One region of the uncultured Acetobacterium sp. genome, then DNA from elsewhere that is predicted to be linked to it. Evidence: riboswitches for the same ligand, from Rfam matches in the RefSeq annotation. Region 1 holds a riboswitch; the other holds the start of a gene.
The links. A riboswitch is a leader RNA that binds a small molecule or an ion and turns the genes downstream of it on or off. The one in region 1 is predicted to bind cobalamin.

Region 1 (11,823 bases):
CCGCTCTTAAAGTCATGGGTGGCCGGGTTATGGCAGCCGTCGCAATGATGGTGGCAGCCCTGGGCAAAAACGACAAAGCGAATGCCTGGTCCATCGACAATCGATTCTTTGACCACTCCGGCGATTCTTACTTTTCTATTCATTTTTAGTCATTGCAATTGCTCCATTGCCGCTTCATTGCCAAGCCTACCAATCCCACCAATTTGTCCCGCGGCATTAAAATGCTTAATCCGATCGCTCACTTCGGCTTTTTTAGCATCATTGAAACGATCCAGGGTTCCCACCAGATAACCGGTGATCCGGCGGATCCGTTCAAAGTGGATCTGATCCTCAGATCGCCCGCAATTGGGGCATTCATCGCCAATGATGCCAGTGTAGCCACAAACCGGATCGCGATCGACCGGATGATTAATCGAGCCATAGCCAATCCCGGCTTCCTTCATCGCCCGAACCACTTTTTCAAAGGCCTCAAGATTATCCATTGGGTCGCCATCCATCTCGACATAGGTAATGTGACCGGCATTGGTAAGTTCATGATAAGGCGCTTCTGAATTAATTTTTTGATAGGCACTGGTTGGGTAGTAAACCGGGAGATGAAAGGAGTTGGTGTAATATTCGCGGTCGGTTACCCCGGGGATTTCGCCAAAAAAAGCTTTATCCAGCTTGACAAACCGTCCTGCGGTGCCTTCAGCCGGCGTGCCCAGCAGGGTAAAATTCATCTGATAGTGCTGGCTGGTTTCATCCATCCGTTTTCGCATGTGGCCAACAATTTCCAGCCCCAGCTGCTGGACTTCTTGCCCTTGTCCATGATGCTTTCCGGTTAACACAACAAGGCATTCCGCCAGTCCAATAAAGCCCATGCTGAGGGTTCCGTGTTTGAGTACTTGACGGATTTCCATCTCTTCGGTCAGATCATCGGAGTCAATCCAGACTCCCTGTCCCATTAAAAAGGGAAAATTTTTGACCTTTTTATGGGCCTGAATTTCAAATCGTTCCAGTAGCTGGTCAATGACCAGATCAATTCTTTTATCCAGCTCAGTAAAAAACTGTGCTTTGTCACCTTGGCTATTTAAGGCAATCCGGGGCAGATTAATGGTGGTAAAGCTTAAGTTGCCGCGGCCATAGGTGATTTCTCGATTGCGATCATGGACATTTCCGATCACCCGGGTGCGGCAGCCCATATAGGCGATTTCGGTTTCAGGTTGACCTTCTTTGTAATACTTTAAATTGAAGGGGGCATCCATAAAGGAAAAATTTGGAAACAATCGCTTGGCACTAACCCGGCAGGCCAGTTTGAACAAATCATAATTGGGGTCCCAGGGATTGTAGTTGACCCCTTCCTTGACCTTAAAAATATGAATCGGAAAAATCGGAGTTTCACCATTACCCAGACCAGCCTCGGTGGCCAGCAACAGGTTTTTGATCACTAATCGTCCTTCGGTCGACATATCCATACCATAGTTAATTGAACTAAAGGGGATTTGAGCACCGGCTCGGCTATGCATGGTGTTGAGATTATGGACAAAGGCTTCCATCGATTGGTATACACAACGATCGATTTCTTTTTCGGCGTTTTCGATCGCAAAGCCTTGTATCCGCTTGATGATATTGGCATCAGACACCCATTGAGCCAGGCTCCGGGCTTCTGCTGCCAAATAGCTTGTCGGTTGGTTTAAGACCGGTCTTAAATCCTGTTTCTTTTCGATGTCCTGACCAATAGCTTTGACCTTGGCTAAAGCATTTTTGGTATCCGTCAAAAGCGTTAAGGCCTTGGCCAGATTTTCCCGATAAAGCCGGGCATAGGTTTTTTTGACGCCGGGAACCATGGCATAGTCAAAATTGGGAATGCTCTGTCCACCATGCTGATCATTTTGGTTAGACTGGATGGCAATGCAGGCCAGCGCCGAATAACTTTGAATATCATTGGGTTCGCGCAGGTGTCCATGACCGGTGGAAAAACCATTTTTAAAGAGCTTTTCTAAGTCGATCTGGGTGCAGGTCGTCGTCAGGGTTAAAAAGTCCAGATCATGGATATGGATTTCGCCGGCTTTATGAGATGCCAAATGTTCTGGATTCAAGACAAACATTTCGTAAAATTGCTTGGCACCCTCCGATCCGTACTTTAGCATCGTGCCCATGGCGGTGTCCCCGTCAATATTGGCATTTTCTCGTTTGACATCATTATCCTTAGCATCCTTGAAGGTCAGGTCTTCGTAGATTCGCATCAGCCGATTATCCATTTCGCGGATTCGAGTCCGTTCAGCCCGGTAGAGAATATAGGCCTTGGCAGTTCTGGCGTGTCCGGTTTCGATCAGGATTTTTTCAACCGCATCTTGAATTTCTTCGACTGTTGGAGCCTTAGTCTTCATTTCCTCTTCAATATAGATGGTCACTTGTTCAGCCAGATCCATGGCAATATGGTAATTCTGTCCGCCGATTTCACTGGCCGCCTTAAAAATGGCATTGGCAATTTTTTCAATATTAAAGGGTGCTTCTCGTCCGTCTCTTTTTTTGATTTTTGTAATCATGCTAACTGTTTCCTTCTTTCCTGCTAATGGTTTTGTGATTTTTGGGCATTAAGAAACCCCTCGACAGCGTGTCAAGAGGCCTAATGAATTTGCTCACTCAAACACCCTCTATCACGCGTAGAGTCTGGTGTATCTAGTAATGGCAGGTAAACTGACTTCGGGTTAGTTTTTAAAAGAATCTCCCCCTTACAGTGGCGGGACCGTGCCGGATTTGCACCTGCTTCCCCTTAAACTGCGCCTGTTGGCACAGCACCATTACTCTCTTATTTTGTTGTGTGTATTTTATCATATACAAGATATAGTGTCAAACCGATTCATCCTGCAAACGACATTCACTATTTTAGTCATCCATCCTCGCTCAAATATCACTGCTATAAATGCCTGACGCGGATAACATAAACTTTAAAACTAACTTCTGCCAAATTTTCTAAAAAACCCTTTTAAATCGAGCTCACCTTAACTTTTTTCAGAAACAGATCATTTTTGCAGATATGTCTTGACAGAAAATGAAAGGTAACGTATTATCTATTAAGGTAATGCATTACCTTAATAGAAGCCTGGAGGTAGTATGGACAAAATTGATTCAATGCCTGATCAAAAATTTATCTTTGGCAGTGTTCAAATCGTTGCCAATCAGATGGATACGATGCTCGAGCGAGAACTAAAAGCGCACAACTTAACAACCAAGCAATGGCTGCTCACCGTTGTGGTTGCTAATAACTTTGATCACGACCCGACCATCAAGGAAGTGGCTAAAGCAATGGGGAGCTCCCATCAGAATGTCAAGCAGGTGGCGCTCAAGCTGGAACAAAAGGGCTTCGTTGTAATGGAAAAAGATCCCCAGGATGCCCGCATTACCCGGATCAAACTAACCCAAGCCGTTGATGCTTTTGGTCGAGAAATTCTCGAGAAATCAGTAATCTTCACTGATAAATTATTTAATGGCATCTCAGCTGAGGAGCTGGCAATGACCCGGTCAACACTTAAGAAGCTACTCATTAACCTTGAAAAGATGGATCAAAAATTAAAATAGCAGGAGGAAAACACGTGAAAAAAGCGATCACTATTATTCTCAGTATTGTCGGCGTATTGGTACTGGTGGGGGCTGGTGGATTATTTTATATGACCAGCGGCCTGGAGTCCGGTGAAAACCTGGCAGTCAACCCGGTCGATCTACAAAAAATTGAAGACGGCACCTATGCCGGCGTTTATGAATCCGGGCGTTGGACCAATGAGGTTGCCGTCAGCGTGGCCGATCATCAGATTGCCAGCATTGATGTGGTCAAAACCGTTACCATGGAATCCCCGGAAATGACCAGCACGATTATTAGCCGTGTCATCGAAAACCAAAATACTACTGTCGATACCGTTAGCGGTGCCACTGTGACCAGCAAGGCCTATCTCAAAGCCATCGAAAATGCCTTGAACCAATAAGTCTTAATTCTAAAATTCTTGGTTAGGGTGTCAAAAGTGATTTTGACCAAATTTACAGACAATATGTCGAATGGAAGGTCATTCAAAAATCAATATATTGTATGCTAAATGGCTTGATTTGAGTTTCGTCACCTCAACCATTCTTTAAAAAGAAAGGAAATTCCCATGAAAACCATGATACTTTATGCCAGCAACTATGGCTTTACCGCGGACTGCGCCGCAGAATTAAAAAAGAATTTACACGGCGAAACCCGCTTAGTCAATATCAATTCCGATAAAATCCCTGCCTTGAATGACTATGATACGGTCTTGGTCGGCGGCTCTATTTATATCGGACAAATTAACAAGAAGATAAAAAAATACTGCCTTGCACATTTAGACGAACTGCAAAACAAAAATCTGGGCTTCTTCATCAGCTGCGGTTCTCCTGAAACAATCGAAGACTATTTCAAAAATTCTTTTCCTGAAACGCTGCTTGAAAAAGCCCTTTGTCTTGAAAATTTTGGCGGCGAGATGCGCCCGGATAAAATGAAGTTTTTTCATAAGTTCGTCTCAAATATGGTGGAAAAATCTGCCCAAAAAGATGACACTCCCGCAATGCGACCCTTACCTGAGCACATCATCCGAATGGCCAATACGATTAACAATCACTCCTAACATCATTTTCCTAAATCTTATTGATCGTATCCAGTAGTTGCCTCATCGCCGCTATAAATTTAGGCTGGTAATTGACAATTTCTTCTTCAACCCCGTTTTCGAGCGCTTTCTGGAAGTCTTTAGCAATTTCGAACACTTGTTTGGCGCCAATGCTTCCAGAACTGCTTTTAACCTTATGTATCACTTGGGCGGCCTCCTGATAGTGTCTGGCTTTGATAGCTAGTTCCAAATTTTCAATCACTTCCTGATTTTCACCGAGATAAGCTTTTAAGACACTTTCATAAAGCGACTGATTATTTCCCATATACTTTAGGCCTTCTTCGCGATCAAGTACGATCACATTATCCCCTACTTCTCTGCTGTTTTGATCACGCCTCTGGCTGTCTGCTTCTTTTTCGCTGCTTGTCTCGCTCTTTGTATTGTTCTTTGCCTTGTTCTTTGTTTCTGCACTCACAATTTTACTAATGTTTTCGACAAATTGTTCGGGATTGAAGGGTTTACTAATATAGTGATAAATACCATAAGATTCACATTTTTCCTTAACCCCCTCAATCACATCAGCCGTCATCGCGACAATTGGGACATCACGCGAAAGTTTCCTGATTTGCTCGGCGGCTTCATAACCGTTAAGTACTGGCATGTGCAAATCCATTAGAATTAAATCTATCTCGGTGCAATGTAGCCTAAACAGGTCAACCCCCTCTTGTCCGTCATTACCCAGCCAAACCCGGAATCCTGCTGGCTCCAGTAACGATTTTGCAATGAGCTGATTGGTTTTGTTGTCTTCTACTACCAGGATGCCATAATTCTTTTCAAAAATATCCGCATCGATCGCTTCCTGTTTAAACTCCTGATTGGCAACGATGGCTTTGGTTCTGAAAATCTCCAGAATGCCGTTATATAAAACCGATGGAATAATCGGTTTTCCAATACCGATGTCAACCCCCTGGCTATCGAGTTTGTCAAACAAGTCTTCCCGCATCATCGGCAACAGCATAATGACCTTGGGCTTTTTTAAAATTTTCTTGTTGTCCTGAATCATTTCCACAAACTTAAACCCGCCACCGGCAGGGGTATCATAATCCATAATCAGCAGATCAAAGGGCTCTGAAAACTTTCCATTTTCCAATTCTAACATGTTGATGGCACTGGCCGCAGAAGTGGTTAGTTCGCAATGCATTCCAAAGGCACCTAAATAGCTGTCTATAATATTCATGTTTGAACCGGTCTTTTCCAGTACTAGTGTCTTGATGTCGTTAAAATACAGCGAAGAAACCTGCTGCTGATATTCCTGTTCCTTTTGCTGATCTTCCTCAAGCGATAATTTGACGATAAAGGTTGAGCCTTCGCCCGCGGTGCTGTAAACCTCAATTTCGCCATTCATCACTTCTACCAAGCTTTTGACGATCGAAAGCCCCAACCCGGTACCGCCAAAACGGCGATTAATACTGGCGTCACCCTGGGAAAAGGGTTCAAAAAGATTTTTTATCTGCTCCTCAGACATGCCAATCCCAGTGTCTCTAACCGTAAAGGCCAAATGATAAAAACTCGATTCCCTGGCCACCAGCCGAACATCAACCGCGACTTCCCCAGCATTTGTAAATTTGGTGGCATTGTTAATCAGATTCAGCAAAATCTGTTCAATCCGCTTGGCATCACCAAAATAACAGTTTGGTATTTTCGGATCCTTGCTTAATTTAAAGCCTAGCCGCTGTTCTTCAATTTTATAAGAAACAATATTAATCACATCCTGAATCACCAGATCCAGATTAAACGGAGCGCGCTCGAGTTCGATCTTTCCGGCTTCAATTTTTGAAAAATCAAGAATGTCATTTATAATACTGAGCATCGTATTGGCCGATTGGCTAATGCGATCCAGGTACATCTTCTGGGTCAGCGTCACCTGAGTTTTCTTAACCAGATAAGCCATCCCGGTAATGGCATTTAGGGGGGTTCTGATTTCATGGGACATCCGTGCCAAGAAACTGGATTTGATCGTATTGGCGGCCTCGGCTTCCTGCTTGGCCTGCTCTAAATCACTTTGGATTTTTTTTCGCTTTTCGATTTCTCGTCGCAGTCGCAAAATCCAGTAAATTGATACCAACCAGACTAGCATAACCACCCCACTGACCAGCATGACCACCTGATAAATGGGGCCGTAATCGGGTTCTATCTCTATCCCAACCCACTTGTTGTTGATGGCAATCCGTTCGTCCGGGGTAATGGTTGCCAGGGTTTTGTTGATGATGTCTCGCAGCACCGACCAGTCATTGCGGACTGCAAAATATAAACCCTGCTGTTGCTCGGCTTCAAAGGCGACATATTTCAAATTGGTTAGTCCGGTTGAACGGATCAGATAGTTGGTAGTCGCCAGATTCCCAATAAAAGCTACCTCTGTGCCATTGGCAACAGCAGTTAAGGCCGCTTCGACGGAGTCATACAGGCTCAAGTTAATCTGCGGGTATTCGGCCAGATAACTGTGATGGGAACTGTTCTTTTGAACCGCCACCGTCTGCCGGTATAGATCTTCAATACTGCTGATATTCGGGGTGGAATCCCGAACAACAATAACCCGTTTAAAATAATAGTAAGGTTCTGAAAATAAAAAAAACTGTTCTCGCGCCGGGGTTTTAGATATTGCCGGCAGCATGTCGACCTCGCCATGAAGCGCTTTTTGATAAGCTTCGTTCCAGGTCAAGCCTTTTATCACTTCCATCTCTAATCCCGTTTTTTCGCTGATAATTTCCAGATAGTCGGAGGTAATACCCTGGTAAGTGCCATTGTCATCAAAAAATTCAAAGGGCACAAACTTCGGATCAACCCCCAGGCGGATCACCGGATGCGCCTCCATAAAGGCCAGTTCTTCTGCTGTCCAGTCAATGCGATCATCGCGGGCATAACAAAAAGAAGGGACACTAATAATCACGATAAATAAAATGATTAAACTGCCCAGTCTTTTCATCACAATGCCTCCGCTTCATGGGTCTCCTGCATAAATTTACGGGAAATCTCGGCTACCTGTTCTTTGATTTCCAAAAATCCCGCCACGATATCCGGATCAAAATGCTTGCCACTTTCGCTCATAATCAGATCAATGCTGTAGTCAAAATCGTAGGCCGGTTTATAGATGCGTTTACTGGTCAGGGCATCGTAGACATCAATAATGGCCATCAGACGCCCTGGCAGCGGAATAGCTTCCCCCGATAACCCGTTTGGATAACCGGTTCCATTATATTTTTCGTGATGCCCACCAACAATTTCCATCGCTGTTTTGATAAAGTTGGGCACATCCTCTTCGCTGTATATTTCGTTTTGCAGGGCATTAACCCCATAAATCACATGTTTTTTCATGATCGTAAATTCGTCCTCGGTCAGTCTACCCGGTTTTAATAAAATATTGTCGGGAATACCCACCTTGCCGATATCATGCAGCGGCGTGGTGGTAACGAGTTCCTTAACATAGGCTTCGCTGAGGATCTCTTTGTATTTATCTTTCGTTCTTAAATGGTCACAAAGAATTTTCATAATCAATCGGGTTCTTATGGTATGTCTGGAAGATTCAACATTGCGGACTTCTAGTAGTCCAACCAGCGCCTGGATAGTAATATCCCGAGTGGCTGCGACTTCTCTGGTCTTCTTTAAAACCATCGCATCGAGGCGCTGATTATCTTGCTCGATCATTTTTTGAATCCGTTTTAATTTGATATGAATATTAATCCGAATCAAGAGCGATTGAATGTTGAGTGGTTTTCTAATATAATCAACCGCTCCTAATTCCAGCCCTTTGACCTCATTATCAATTTCGTCATAATTAGTTAGTATAATGGTGCGGATCTTTCTAAGTTCGGGGTCCTTCTGCATGGCTTCTAGTACCTCAAAGCCATTCATTCTGGGCATGTTTAAATCAAGAATCACCAGATCGATATCTGGGTTTTTTTCAAGCAATGCCATGGCTTCTAGTCCATCACAGGCTGTTAGCGTATGATAATCCGCTAACATCGTGCTGATAATCAACCGATCCGTGGTTGAATCATCCACAATCAATATCTTTGTGCTCATTGTTCCCCCCAAGCTTTTAAATGATTCCTCGCAAACCAATTTGTAATGCACTTTCACAGCGAGACTTGTTTTTTTGCATTTTTTCTAAATTCAGTTCAAACTAATATGTTTTGATTACCCCTTTGCCTGACCCTTAAACGACTATTCAAAAAAAGTTTCAAAATCCAACTTGGATTTTGAAACTTTTAAACGCTTATTTAAACACGGTTAAGGTACCGGGGGATAAAAACCCCCTTAAAAAGGCATCCCTTTGCTCACTGTAACAACTGTAATCAGATAACCCAATCAAAGGCTTCGATGGTCATCTCTTTTATTTCATGACCCGAAAAATGAAGCTCTGGTGTTTTGATGCTAACTTTTGTTCCTTCTGGTACCGATTTTGTAATAAACACATTACTGCCAATGACAACCCCTTTTCCAACAACCGTCTCGCCCCCTAAGATAGAGGCTCCTGAGTAAACGGTTACCTCGTCTTGTAAACTCGGATGTCGTCGTACCCCTCTGAGTTTCTGGCCACCCCGGGTAGACAGAGCCCCCAAAGTAACGCCCTGATAGATTTTTACATGCTCGCCAATAATAGCGGTTTCACCAATTACGACGCCAGTACCATGATCGATGAAAAAATACTTACCAATGGTCGCACCGGGATGAATGTCGATGCCAGTAATGTTATGGGCATATTCACTCATGATTCGCGGGATCAACGGCACCGAGAGTTTGTAAAGTTCATGCGCCAGGCGGTGAATGCTGATCGCAAAAACCCCCGGATAGCAAAAGATAATCTCATCTTTGCTTTTGGCAGCGGGGTCTCCGTCAAAGGCGGCAATCACATCGGTTGCCAGAAACTCGCGGATCTGGGGAATTTTGCTCATAAATTCGTAGCAGATTCGCTCCGCTTCCAGGCGATAATGTTCTTCACTCAAATCTTCGGATTTGCTGGCCTGATGTTTTAGCGCCAGGGTAAACTGCGTGGTCAGACTTTCGATGATACAGACTAACAGATCCCCAATATGGTAATCCTGAATTTCTCTGCGAAAATTCGTTCTGCCAAAATAACTGGGGAAAATAAGCTGTCGCAATGCTTTGGTTGTATCAATAATAACGCTTCGATTGGGTAAAAAACCCAAATCATGGGGTGCAATATAACACTCCTTTTTATAACTCTCTGAAATGTTGTCGACCAATGCACCTATTTTTATTTTATATTCGTTGCTCATGATATTCCCTTCCATTTTTACGTATTTTTGTCTTTACCCTGCTGAATCCTCTGAATCCTCGAAATTCAACGTCTAACAAGATTTTATTTTATTATACTACAAAATCGATATGAATCCTTAAAAATAACAAGGATTAACCCCTTTAAATGCTAGGGGTTAATCCTTCGTTTTATTCTTTAAACCAACTGGTCACTCAGTAGCGGTACAAGGCCGCAAGATCGCTTTGGGTTGGCATCTCATCTTTTTCTAAAATCAGCACCTCTCCACCGCGGCTCAGAACCACCTCGGCCATGTCATCATAAACATCCCCGACTCTGGGGTTCTCAATTTCGCCCTGGATGATGGTTCCTTGATTGGGATCAAAAAGTCCCGGATGCACCGTGTTTTCTTCCAGATACAAGGTGGCGACTCTGCCCTCGGCAATGGCTCTGCCGATTTGAACCAGATCATCGGAACCCAGGTCTTTGGCATGAGCTTCAGCAAAAAAGTCTATCCGCACTTTTAGTTCCTTTTTAAATAGCTCCTTCATCACGCCCTGTATTTTTTCATAAAAACTTTTTTTATCGAGAGACTCGCCATCAATTTTTATGCCTTCATCAATCAGGTAATTGTTTTTTGATAGCTTTCTGAATTCACCCTGATGTTCATCTAAGCCCATCAGGATCAGCGGTATCTTGTATGGATGAGAATACTGTTCTAAAATAAAGGCATCGACATGACGGAAAAACTTTTCCTGGTCAACCTTCCGCTCGTCTTTAGCACCCCCATGGCCATGATACATGGTCTGATCCCCGCCAATACTGGCGACCGAAAGATGAGGCGCGGTTTTTTCGGTTCCGAGAACCCCTTCCATGGTGGAATCTTGTTGATCAACCGGTATTTTATGGATGCCATCGCAACTCGCTTCATAAAGGATAAAATTATCGCGATTGAGTCCCAATACGTGATAATGGCCGTAGGACTGAAAGCTCCTTAATATTGGTTTTATATAATAGCTATCCGATACAATCGCCAGGCTCTTTACACTCACCGGCAGCTTATAGACAATGCACTCTTCTTCGTCCCCCAGAATCGCCAGACTTTCAGTGGCACCTTCCCAGAACAAAGCATCCTCCTCCATTTCTTTAAAAAGCAGGAACAGATCTTTGAATCTTTTGAATTCCTTGTCCTTTAAAGAAGCCTGTACTTCTTTGACGAGATTCTTAAAACGGATGGGATTTTCCAGACGATCCGGTTTCTTGATGTTGGTTTCAACATAGATGGAGATAACCGGCCTCTTTCCTTTTTCCATCATCGGATGGGGAAATTCTTTAATGATTTGATAGTTCATCTATAAATCCTCCTCTCTGTTATATGGAGTATTTACCCGTTTTATTTGGATAATCACATCATAACGGTTTTCTACCGCTCCAATTTGCAAAATAATACCCTAACCCGCCTTTGACAAATTCTTCAAACAATGCTAAGATTGCCTTAATACCCTGAAAACGTTATATTATTGCTATTATCCTGACCGAAAAGATTTTTCTGACCGGAAAGGTGCGAAATTGGCAAGTTTATTTTAATTTAATATTTCAAATATTTTAGTTTAATATTTTTTATGTTTTATTTTTATAAACGTCCTGATGCTATTACGCTCTCTTTCCGTTCATTTTTCGGAGAGAGAGTTTTTTTGTCTTTGATTTTTACTTGATTTTTATTTTTATTTTTATTACTATTTCTATTCGAAATGAGGGAAACGATGCGAACAGAATACGATTTATTAGGTCAGCTGGAGGTTCCGGTTGCTGCTTATTATGGCATCCATACGGTGCGGGCTCTGGAAAATTTTTATATCACCGGTATACCGATTCATAAAGAATTGGTCGAAGCCCTGGTGGTGATTAAGAAAGCGGCGGCTCTTACCAATACCAGCATTGGCGCTCTGG
Region 2 (11,823 bases), on a different contig from region 1:
AAGTAGCCGAAAGTGTCGAAGTTGCGCCAGAAGAAGATTGCACCCCCTATTATGATCAAACCGAAGCGGAACTGGCAGACAATAATGAGGCGGCTTTTGAAGCGGCCGAAAGTTTGGCGGCCCTTGAAGAAAAAGTTGAAGAAGTCGATCAAGCACCGGTCGAAGAAAAGCCAGTCGAAGCAGAGCCAGTTGAAGCAGATGACGACTCCAAATATCAATGGTTAGGTTATAAAGCGTCGCTGGATGAGGATGAACCAATCGTTAAAAAGTCCACCCTGTCGACCATCAAGATTCCCGAATAAAGTTCATTAATTAAACAATACTGACGATCTAGATTGTGTTTGGGATGGGATTTTGCCGTTTCGGACACAATCTAATTTGCGCTAAGGCAGTTATCGTATCGATCAACAGATAATAAAGCTGACGCGGGTCATGTAGAGATACTTAATAAAACAATTAGAAGGAGAAAAATCATGTATTATTCAGCAGATATTGGCGTTATTGGCGGTTCAGGTCTCTATGAATTAAGTACCGACGTGAAGAGAATTGAAGTGGATACCCCTTACGGCAAGCCATCCGATGATATCAGCCTGGTCAAGGTGGGCGAAAAAACGGTGGCATTTTTGCCGCGCCACGGAAAAGAACATACCCTCAACCCTTCAGAAATTAATTACCGGGCCAATATTTTTGCCTTGAAAAGCCTGGGTGTAAAAGCGATTATCTCGCCCTGCTGTGTCGGCAGCCTTAAGTTTGAGATGAAACCCGGCGATTTTGTGGTAACCGATCAGTTTATCAATATGACCTCTGGCCGTAAGGATACTTTCTTTGAAAAACCAAAGGTCAATCACATCAGTTCTGCCCATCCCTATGACCAGAAGCTAAGAGTAATGGCCATGGAAGCAGCCAAAGAATGTGGGATTACCGCCCACTTTGGCGGGACTGTGGTGGTTATCAACGGCCCCCGTTTCTCAACCGTGGCCGAAAGCCGGATGTTTGCGATGATGGGTGCCGATGTCGTCAACATGACCCAGTATCCGGAAGGCTATCTCTGTCTGGAACAGGAAATCCCGGTGGTCAACATCGCCCTGATCACCGATTATGATGCCGGTCTCGAAGATCATCCGGATATTAAACCGGTAACCAATGAGGATGTCATCCGGGTTTTAAATGAAAATACTGAAAAAGTAAAAGCGCTGATCTTTAAGCTGATCGATAAATTAGAGGTGTAGGCTTGAAACCTCTTTATTTTGAAGATGGGGAGCTTAAGCTGATTGATCAGACCAAGCTGCCCACCCAGTTTATTATTCATGCTTATAGTGATTATCGGGAAATTGCCAAAGCGATTGTCGATATGATTGTTCGAGGAGCACCGGCCATCGGGGTAACCGCTGGCTACGGTGTTTATTTTGGTGCGTTGGAATATGAAAATGAGCCAAAAGACGTTTTTTATGATAAAATGAAGGAAGTTTGCGAATTACTGGCGTCGACCCGTCCCACCGCCGTGAATTTATTCTGGGCGATCAAGCGGATGGAAGATGTGATGGCGGCCAATGCCGATAAAGAACCGGCGCAATTGGTTGAAATATTAAAGGATGAAGCCCAGGCCATCTGTGCCGAAGACATTCAGATGTGTCGGGACATGGGCAAGCATGGCGCCGAGCTGATCCATCAAAACGATACCCTTTTGACCCACTGTAACGCCGGAGCCTTGGCAACCGCCGATTACGGCACCGCCCTGGGGGTAATTCGGGCGGCTCATGAAGCCGGCAAAAATATTTCTGTCTATGCCGACGAAACCCGGCCTTTTTTACAGGGTGCCCGACTGACCGCTTACGAACTTCATGCCGACGGCATTCCGGTAACGTTAATTACTGATAACATGGCTGGCTGGATGATGAAACTGGGCAAGATTGACGGCGTTATTGTGGGCGCCGATCGGATTGCTGCTAATGGTGATGTGGCCAATAAAATCGGTACCTATTCGGTGTCGGTACTGGCCAAAGCCCATGGCATTCCGATGTATGTGGCGGCACCGACCTCGACCATTGATTTTGCCATGCAATCCGGGGATGAGATTGTCATTGAACAACGGGACTGCCGTGAGATCAGCCACATCGGTGGCATTCAGGTGGCGCCGGACGGGGTCGCCATGGAAAACCCGGCCTTTGACGTCACCCCCCACCAGAATGTCACCGCCATCATCACTGAAAAAGGGGTGGTTTATCCCCCCTATGATATTAATATTCCCAAGCTAAAAGAATAGCAAGATAATAGCAAAAGAATAGCAAAAATAAAGCAAAAATAAAGCTAAAGGATAAAGCATGAAAGTAAATATACTATTTCCCGTTCTCAATGAAGAGCGGCGACTGGAAAAAGGGATTTTAAAAACCCTGCTTTTCCTCAAAAAAAACAAGCTCTTTGATTATCAATTGACGATCATTGATAATGGGTCGACCGACGCCACCGCGGCGATCAGCCGACGGCTGTGCGAAAAGCATCCCGAGGTTCATTATCTAAAAACCCCTGAGCGGGGCGTCGGGGTCGCCCTGCGAACTGGCGCGGCGGACAATCGCTGTGAAGTGATTGGCTATATGGATATTGACCTTTCCACCAATATTGAGCATCTCAGACAGGTCAAGGATATTTTTGAAAACCTGCCCGATGTAAGAATTATCAAGGGCTCGCGGCTGATGAAAAATTCGACGGTGATGGGGCGCAAGCCGGCTAGAGAATTTACCTCCCGGGGACTCAATCGGCTCTTGCATGTGGTCTTTAAAAATCAGTTCACCGATGCTCTCTGCGGCTTTGATTTTTATCGAAAAGAGACCTTTGACGACTTGATTGCTGCTGCCAGCCAGGACAATGGCTGGTTTTATTGCGTTGAGCTGCTGCTGCGCGCCGAGCGTCAGGGCATCGCAGTCCACGATATTCCGGTGATCTGGGAAGATGATTATGATACTAAGGTAAAGGTTGTTAAAACTGTGGTATCCTATCTCAAGCAGATCAAATTTTTAAAGTCAGAATTTATTAAAGAAGATCGTCAAAAAAATAAATTGAAAAATTTGAATTAAGATCACCAGACAAATCCTGACAGCAAGGAGACAAGATGAAGGTACCAGCAAATAATTTACTACGGCATTTTGAAGAGCACCAGCAAGAATACGAAGATAAAGCATTAGAAATTCTAAGAAGCGGCAGCTATATTCTCGGGAATGAAGTAGACCGCTTTGAAAAAGATTTTGCCAGCTATATCGGCACCAATTACTGCGTCGGCCTGGGCAACTGTTTAGATGCCCTGTGGCTTTCTTTTCGTGTTTTGGGGATTGGCGCCGGCGACGAGGTGATCGTTCAGGCCAACACCTACATTGCCAGCGTGATGGGGATCACCATCAATGATGCCACCCCGGTTTTTGTCGAACCGGACGCTTTTCATGGTATCGATGCCGATAAAATCGAAGCGAAGATTACCAAAAAGACCAAGGCCATTCTGGTAGTCCACCTTTACGGCACCAGCTGCGAAATGGATAAGATCGTGGCGATTGCCAGAAAACACAATCTCCGGCTGGTCGAGGATTGCGCCCAAAGCCATGGCGCCACCTATCAGGGTCAGGTGACCGGTTCCTTTGGCGATATCGGCTGTTTCAGCTTTTATCCGTCCAAAAATCTCGGCGCATTTGGTGATGGCGGTGCCATTACTACCAACAGCCCAGAACTGGATCGGGCCTTTCGGATGTATCGCTTTTACGGTAGTGAAAAGCGCTATTACAATAAGGTCGTCGGCACCAATTCCCGCTTGGATGAGCTTCAGGCGGGGCTGCTTAATGTCAAGCTTGCTTATCTGGATGAGCTCAATGCTGACCGCAACCGGGTTTGCACCGCCTATCTTGACAAGATCAGCAATCCGGTGATCGCTTTGCCTAAACTGCGGGACCAGGCAACCACGGTCTGGCATCAGTTTGTCATCACCACCCCCTATCGGGATCAGCTTAAGGATTATCTGGAAGCTGCAGGCATCGGCAGCATCATTCATTATCCAATTCCCCCACATTTGTCAGAAGCCTATGCCTATCTGAAGATTGGCCGGGGTAGTCTGCCGATTACTGAAAAACTGGCGGATCAGGTTTTATCACTGCCCTTGTTTTATGGGATGACCGAAACCGAAATCGACACCGTTATTACCGCTATCAATACCTTTGTGCCACCGGCGCCGGAGCAATAAGATGACCGTAAACAAAACCCGTTGGGACAAAATCATTATCGGTGCCGGACTTTACGGACTCTATGCCGCCAAAAGCTGTGGTGACCGGGGTCAGCGGGTATTGGTGCTGGAATGGGAAGCGTCGCCTTTTCAGCGGGCTACCTATATCAATCAGGCGCGCGTCCATATGGGTTATCATTACCCGCGGTCCTATGCCACAGCGATTAAGTCGGCCCATTATTTTAACCGCTTCGTGAAGGATTATCAGTTTTGTATTCACAGTGAATTTGACCAGGTTTACGCCACCAGCGACAGCTTCAGCTGGACCAACCGCGACCAGTTTACCCAGTTTTGTCAGGCGGCAGAGATTCCCTGCGAAGAGCTTATTCCCCATAAGTATTTTAAAAAGGGGCTTTGTGATGGTGCCTATCTAACCCGTGAATATACCTATGATGCCGGCATTCTGGGACATTATTTTGTCGATCAGCTGGAAAAACGGAAAAATGTTGAAATTCGCTATGGGGTGCGGATTCAGCGGATTGAAAAAGGGGAAACGAGCTATGCCATTACCTTGGAAAATGGGAAGGTCGAAGAAACCGGCTTTCTCCTCAACGCCACCTACGGGTCAACCAATCAGATCCTTGATCTGGCTGGTTATGAGCCCTTTAAAATTAAGTATGAGCTTTGCGAAATCATTCTCTGCCAGCCGGAAAAAAAGCTGCTTGAGGTGGGGATCACGGTGATGGACGGGCCTTTTTTTTCGCTGATGCCCTTTGGAAAAAGCGGCTACCATTCGCTGACGTCGGTGACCTTTACTCCTCATCGGTCGTCTTTTGACAGCCTGCCCCAGTTTAACTGCCAGAAAAAAAGCGATGGTTATTGCAGCCCCAAACAACTGGGGAACTGCAATGATTGTCTCGCTAAACCGGCATCGGCCTGGCCCTATATGTCTAATATGGCCGAGAAATATCTAAAGGAAGATTACGGCTTTTCTTATGCGGGCTCGCTTTTTTCGATGAAGCCGATTTTAAAGGCTTCTGAAGTCGATGACTCCCGGCCGACGGTGGTCCGTAAGGCCAGTGAAAAACCGACCTTTGTTTCGGTGTTGTCGGGAAAAATAAATACCGTTTATGATTTGGATGAGGTGCTCAAAGATGACTAAAAAACAGGTCAATAAAGTGGACGTAGGGGATAAAGAAAAAAACTTTGTTTCAGCGGTGATCTATATCTATAATGATGAAGAGCGGATCAGGGATTTTCTGGGGAAGATTAATGCGGTTTTAAGTGCCAATTTTGACAACTATCAGATTATCTGCGTCAATGACGCTTCGGACGATAACAGTCTGGCGGTTATTCGCGAGATCGGCAAAAGCATTGCCGGGACGGTCATCAACGTCGTTAATATGAGTTTTTACCAGGGCGTTGAGCTGGCCATGAATGCCGGCATTGATCTGTCGATCGGCGATTTTGTTTTTGAATTTGACAATATGGTGATGGATTATGATGCTGAATTGATGATGGCGGTATATAATCACAGCCTGACTGGTTTTGATATCGTCAATGCCGCCCCGAAAAAATGTGGCCGCAAGACATCACGGCTTTTTTACACAGTCTTTAACCGTTATTCACACAGTCCCCATCAGCTGCGAACAGAAAACTTCCGGGTGTTGTCAAGACGGGCGATTAACCGGGTCCATTCGATGAGCAAGACGATCCCCTACCGCAAGGCGGTTTACGCCAACTGTGGATTAAAAATTGACACCATTGAGTACGACAATGATCTGTCCTGCACCAAGGCCTACGATGCCGAAACAAAAAATCAGCGAAAAGAAATGGCCGCTGATTCGCTGATTTTATTTACCAACGTGGCCTATAAGATGACCCTGTTGGCGGCAGTCTTTATGATGGTGGCGACCTTTGGCATCGGTATCTATACCCTGGTCAGCTATGTCTATGAAGATGTTGTTTCCGGCTATACCTCGATGATGCTGGTGATCGTCTTTGGCTTCTTCGGCGTCTTTGTGATTCTGGCGGTAATCATCAAATACTTATCAATGCTGATCGAACTGGTCTTCAGCAAACAAAAGTACACCATCGAGTCGGTCGAAACCATTAGCGAGTAGGAACTACCGTACCGACCAATTGTTAATCTGTTGTTTGCTGCGGGATCGGACAGGCTACCGCCTGTTCGCCCCGATGCAAACAACATGATGTAACAATTGTCGGTACTAGGTTATCACGGATAAAAAACAAAGGCTGCCTAGCCGATTTTACTTAATCTCGACTTCGGCGTGGGGATCGAAGGGGTTGGTGCGCAGCGAAAAGGAGTATAGAAAAGGGTAGGACTTTCGCAGATGGTTCATATAGATCAGCCATTCTAAGAGCAGCAGCTTCTGAACCCGCTCAATATCGACCATCAGGTGGGCGTGGTCTTTTTCAGGGAGCTGGTTAAGATCCTTGCGATTGGCCAATTCCTGCTCAGCATGAGCTAGCGACATAATCAGATCGGAAAAGGTTTCGTGTTCAATCAGGATCGGGTTTTCTAACAGGGTCAGAAAGAGTTCCCGTTTAGCGGTGAGAAAGCTACTGAGATTTAACAAACAGGGACCCTGAAAGTTTACAGAGGAGTCAATTTTCTTAATTTGTCTAATGGCATTTTTGTAATCCCGGCTATCCCATTGGGGATCGATTAATAAAACGGCTTGCAGGTCTTTTAAATGGGCATCTTCTTTACAGAAAAAGCCCATCAATTCGACCCCGGCCTCAGAAAAGAAGACACTGACGACCATGTTCACCTTCTTGAGCCGTTCAGCCTTATCTTTGTCACTAATGATCTTGTGAAAAATAATTGAAACCAGTAACACATCCACCGGTAAAAAAGCGATATCACCAAGCAGATAAATAAAGATATGGTGAGTGTCTTTGAATATCAAAAAGTGGATAAAGTAAAGGATCACCGACAGGGCGATAAAGCTCGATGCCATAAGCAGAGCCTTGTAGTTTTTTTTCATAGATTGTCTCCAGTGTTCAAATTTATAGGACTTTTGTTTAATTATAACGCAATTTTTAAAAGAAGACTAGCGAATAGTCCGATTAGCAGAGCAAAATTGCTTGATCGATTATGAAGGTGTTTTCTGGCCAATATTTTAAATGATCTAAGAGAAGGTAGGACACCGATGAAATTTAGTATGTTTTCCTGGTTTGGTTACTTTATGCCTTTTGAAGAGCGGATAAAAATTATTGCCGATGCCGGTTTTGATGAGGCGATGATTTCCTGGGAGGATGAGCTTGAGCCCTGGGCACTAAAGAAAGAAGCATTCCCGGAGCTGGTCAGAAAGAATGGTTTGGCGATTACCAATATGCATGCTCCATTTATCGGTTACAGTGATATCTGGACGGCCTCGCGCATGGAGATTTCGCCCAAGCTTAAGATGTTCAAGGATTATTTAAAAGATTGCCAGGCTTTTGAGATTCCGGCGATGGTGATGCATACCAATGATCTCGATGCATTTACGCCGGATTTGGATAAGGGTTTGGCTTTTTTCTCCGAGCTGGCCGATGCCGCCGAGAAGTACAACGTCGATTTGGCGGTCGAAAATGTCTCGCGCCAGCATCTGTTGGTTTATCTATTAGATCAGATTGATGCCCCGCGGTTTGGGATGTGCTATGACAGCTCCCACGATTTTCTGGAAGAACAGAATTGCGGCCGGATTTTAAAGGCATATAAGCATCGGATTAAGGCGCTACATCTTTCAGATAATGACTTTTTGCAAGATCGCCACTGGATTCCCGGCGAAGGCAGCATCCCGCTGGATGCGGTGATGGCTGAGATTCAGACGGTGCCAACCATCAAAACGATTTCTTATGAGGTGCTGGCTAATGCAGTCTGGCAGGAGAAAGATCCGCTCGATTTCGCTGTGGCGGTTAAGCAGAGTCTGGCAACCAAGGATCCAGAATCACGGCAAAAATAATCAATTGAAAAGTTGCCTATTCTGTGATACACTGCCACTAATATAATAGAAAATTGATGAGGAAAGGGGTGCAAAACCCCTGCAGCCCCCGCTACTGTAATTGCTAATAAGGTTTTTGTGCCACTGTCTTATGGATGGGAAGGGAGAACCAAGGATAGGCAAGAGTCAGGACACTCATAATCATTGATATTCTTCGGTGGGAAGAACAGGATTAAACCTTTTGTTTAGTATCCAGCCTCCACAGGAAGCTGGATTTATTTTTGCAAAAAATGCAAAAAAATAAAGAAAAAGAAGGAAGAAAATGAAAAAGAAGAAGCTCAGAAGGCTATCGGCTAGTTTAATTATTTTAGCCTTGATGGTATCCTTTACTGGATGTCAACAAAGCGGCACAACAACGGATGCTAAGGGAGTTGAGACGAAAAGTGGTTCGACCAGTTATCCGGTAACAGTAACAGATAATGCCGGCAACGCCGTGACCATTGATAAAGAACCACAAAAGATTGTCTCGTTATCACCGGCAACAACCGAAATTCTGTTTGCCCTGGATCAGGGTGATAAGGTGGTAGGACGGACAAAATATTGCAACTATCCCGAAGCTGCCTTAGCAGTCACCGATGTGGGCAGCTTTAACTCACCGACCCTTGAAAAAATCATTGAGTTGTCACCAGATCTGGTGGTTGCATCTGATTTTATTTCTGATGATATCAAACAACAGCTGGAGGCGACTGGCGCTAAAGTGATAACCTTTAATGCTGCCAATATTGACGGGATTCTAAGCAATATTGTTGATACTGGGGAAGTGACCAATGCCAATGATCAGGCCAAAGCGGTCGTCGAAAAAATGGCAGCTGAGCGAGAAGCCTTAAGTGAGAAAGCACAAACAGCCAAAACCCAGAAAGTAGTATTTTTTGATATCGGAAAGTTTTACTCGGCAGGTCCCGGTTCCACCCTTGATTCCATGCTGACCGATCTAAATGCAGTGAATATTGCTGCCGATAAAACCGACCAATGGCCACAGCTCAGCACTGAAGAAATCATTGCTGACAACCCCGATGTTTATATTTCACTGTACACCACACCAGAGGAAATCAAGGCGACCCCAGGCTTTGACAAAATCAATGCGATTATCAATGATCAAGTAATCTATTTCGAATTTCTCACTTTGGAAAGTGATATGATCCAGCGGCCAGGGCCACGTATTATTGAAGGAATGGCCTTGATTGCCGAAAGTATTTATCCGGAAATTTTCACTAAATAAGAGTAAGTAAGTCTTTCTAATGGGGTGAATGCTGTTCGCCCCCTAGTTTTCTCTAGGAGAGACCCAGGGGGCGAACAGAAAAAAGGATCAATTGGAGAAATCATGAAAAACAGAGTCAAGAAATATAGTATTATCATATCCATTGCTATTTGTATCATCATTATTTATGTCTGTACTTTGTTGGGAGTGGCGTCGATTTCTTTTTGGGATGCTAATAAAATCCTGCTGAATCAGATTTTTCGGATCGATTTGGGGATGGAAAATATTAGCGCGGGAGCCATTGCCATTATTTGGAATGTGCGATTGCCGCGGATTATTCTGGCCTTTATTACCGGTGGGGTGCTGGCCATCTGTGGCGCCGCCTACCAGGGAATCTTTAAAAATCCCATGGCTGATCCTTATATTTTAGGGGTATCATCGGGGGCGGCTCTGGGAGCGACGATTGGCATTGTGATGAATTTTTCCAGCAGTTTATTTGGGATGAACGGCACCGCTATTTTAGCTTTTGTCGGATCATTTGCATCGATTTTAGTGGTTTATAATATCTCCCGAGTCGGTCGCAAGGTTCCGGTGGCGACACTGCTACTTAGCGGCATTGCCATCGGGCAAACCATTAGTGCGATCATGTATTTGCTGATGATTTTTAATCAGGAAGAAATGACCCGGATTATGTTCTGGATCATGGGCAGTTTAAACGGTAAGGGCTGGGGTCAGGTTTTAACGGTGCTACCTTATGTTATTATCGGATGTATCGTTATGCTGACCTCAGTTCGAGAATTGGATATCATGCTGTTGGGCGAGGAAACCGCGACTCAGTTGGGGGTGGATACCGAGCGTTTAAAAAAGAAAATTTTAATTACCTCATCGCTGCTGACCGCAGCAGTGGTCTCGGTTACCGGGATCATCGGGTTTGTGGGATTGGTAATACCCCATATTGTCCGCCTGGTAACTGGTCCTAAACATCGGGTTTTGATTCCTTTTTCGCTACTCTTTGGTGGAGCGTTTTTAATTCTGTGTGATACGCTGGCCCGAACGGTGGCTGGTCAGGAAATTCCCGTCGGGATTATTACCGCCGCCTTCGGCGGACCCTTTTTTGTCTATCTCTTGAGAAAACGAAAGCAGGGGGGTGTCTAAGATGAAGCGGTTAATGCCAAGAATCATGCTCGATTTTAAGGATCTGGTATCCGGTTATGGTGAAAAAGATATCTTACAAGGGTTTAACGCGACCATCTGTCAGGGTGAGTTTGTCGGATTGATCGGTCCCAACGGCACCGGGAAGTCAACCCTGTTAAAATGTTTGTCGGGACTGTTACCAGTTAAATCCGGGGTGATTACTCTGGAAGAAAAGGACAATACCAGCTATAGCCAGCGGCAGCGGGCTCAAATGATTGCGGTGGTGCCGCAGTCCTTTGATATCGACTATGATTTCACCGTTGAGGACATCGTCTTGATGGGACGCAACCCCTATCTGAGTTATCGCACCAAGGAAAGTCAGCATGATTATACGATTGTCGCCGAGGCGATGCGGGCGACCAAGACCCTCCCGTTTAGAAAGCGGCTTTATAATAATCTCAGCGGCGGCGAAAAACAGCGGGTGATTATTGCCCGGGCGATTGCCCAGGAACCCGATATCATTTTGTTGGATGAACCGACATCGGCGCTGGATATCCACCACCAGATTGAAGTGATGGAGTTAATTCGCAATCTGAATGTAAAAAAATCGATGACGGTGGTGGCTGTCCTTCATGATATTAATCTGGCGGCGCGATACTGCAACCGGCTTATTTTAATGAAGGATGGCAGGGTGGTTGTCGACGGTACCCCCAAAGAAGTGATCACTGAAAAAAATCTTAAAAAAGTCTATGAGATGAAAATGTTTATTCAGGAGAATAAACTGTTTGGAAAACCGGAGATTATTCCACTCCGGGTGATTAAAGAATCAGAAGACTACCGCAGTTTGCGGATTCATGTCATCTGCGGCGGCAACAAGGCGTCCCAGGTACTAGAAGAACTGGAGGCCATGGGTCATCAGGTCACTGCCGGGGTGGTCAACCAGGGCAGTGATGACTGGACCATCTGTGATGTGCTGGCGATTCCGATGATTGAAGAAAGTCCTTTTACCGCCATCAGTCGGGAAAAACAGGAAGAAAACCTGGCGGTGATGGCAAAAAGTGACCTGATTCTAATTTCGGATCTGCCTTTTGGCCACGGCAATATCAATAACCTGATCGGTTTGGAAAAGCTTACGGGTGAGCTTTATTTTCACCGCAATTGTCTAAACAATGACTTTACCGAAGGCCAGCTGAAAAAGCGGCTTGAAGCGATTAAAAAGGAAAAGACGATCAACGAAATTAATGATCATCAGGAATTTATAAAAATGGTTAAAGCATTAACCT

Region 2: linked by a shared signal. The riboswitch ahead of QZ998_RS06885 (ABC transporter substrate-binding protein) and the one ahead of QZ998_RS09665 (anaerobic ribonucleoside triphosphate reductase) in region 1 are both predicted to bind cobalamin.

The regions. Positions count from the first base shown of each region.
Region 1 is NZ_CAKMJU010000061.1:713-12,535, forward strand. Features, by position in the region: gene nrdG (anaerobic ribonucleoside-triphosphate reductase activating protein) at 1-143, opposite strand, end outside; gene QZ998_RS09665 (anaerobic ribonucleoside triphosphate reductase) at 150-2,528, opposite strand; cobalamin riboswitch at 2,652-2,800, opposite strand; gene QZ998_RS09670 (MarR family transcriptional regulator) at 3,097-3,561, shown strand; gene QZ998_RS09675 (FMN-binding protein) at 3,576-3,962, shown strand; gene QZ998_RS09680 (flavodoxin domain-containing protein) at 4,128-4,619, shown strand; gene QZ998_RS09685 (transporter substrate-binding domain-containing protein) at 4,630-7,581, opposite strand; gene QZ998_RS09690 (HD domain-containing phosphohydrolase) at 7,581-8,678, opposite strand; gene QZ998_RS09695 (serine acetyltransferase) at 8,951-9,895, opposite strand; gene QZ998_RS09700 (hypothetical protein) at 10,089-11,225, opposite strand; gene QZ998_RS09705 (aspartate ammonia-lyase) at 11,637-11,823, shown strand, end outside.
Region 2 is NZ_CAKMJU010000034.1:30,758-42,580, forward strand. Features, by position in the region: gene QZ998_RS06840 (DUF2284 domain-containing protein) at 1-302, shown strand, start outside; gene mtnP (S-methyl-5'-thioadenosine phosphorylase) at 474-1,229, shown strand; gene mtnA (S-methyl-5-thioribose-1-phosphate isomerase) at 1,232-2,263, shown strand; gene QZ998_RS06855 (glycosyltransferase) at 2,322-3,071, shown strand; gene QZ998_RS06860 (DegT/DnrJ/EryC1/StrS family aminotransferase) at 3,107-4,219, shown strand; gene QZ998_RS06865 (FAD-dependent oxidoreductase) at 4,221-5,360, shown strand; gene QZ998_RS06870 (glycosyltransferase) at 5,353-6,321, shown strand; gene QZ998_RS06875 (hypothetical protein) at 6,469-7,209, opposite strand; gene QZ998_RS06880 (sugar phosphate isomerase/epimerase) at 7,375-8,169, shown strand; cobalamin riboswitch at 8,169-8,366, shown strand; gene QZ998_RS06885 (ABC transporter substrate-binding protein) at 8,471-9,427, shown strand; gene QZ998_RS06890 (iron chelate uptake ABC transporter family permease subunit) at 9,530-10,561, shown strand; gene QZ998_RS06895 (heme ABC transporter ATP-binding protein) at 10,563-11,823, shown strand, end outside.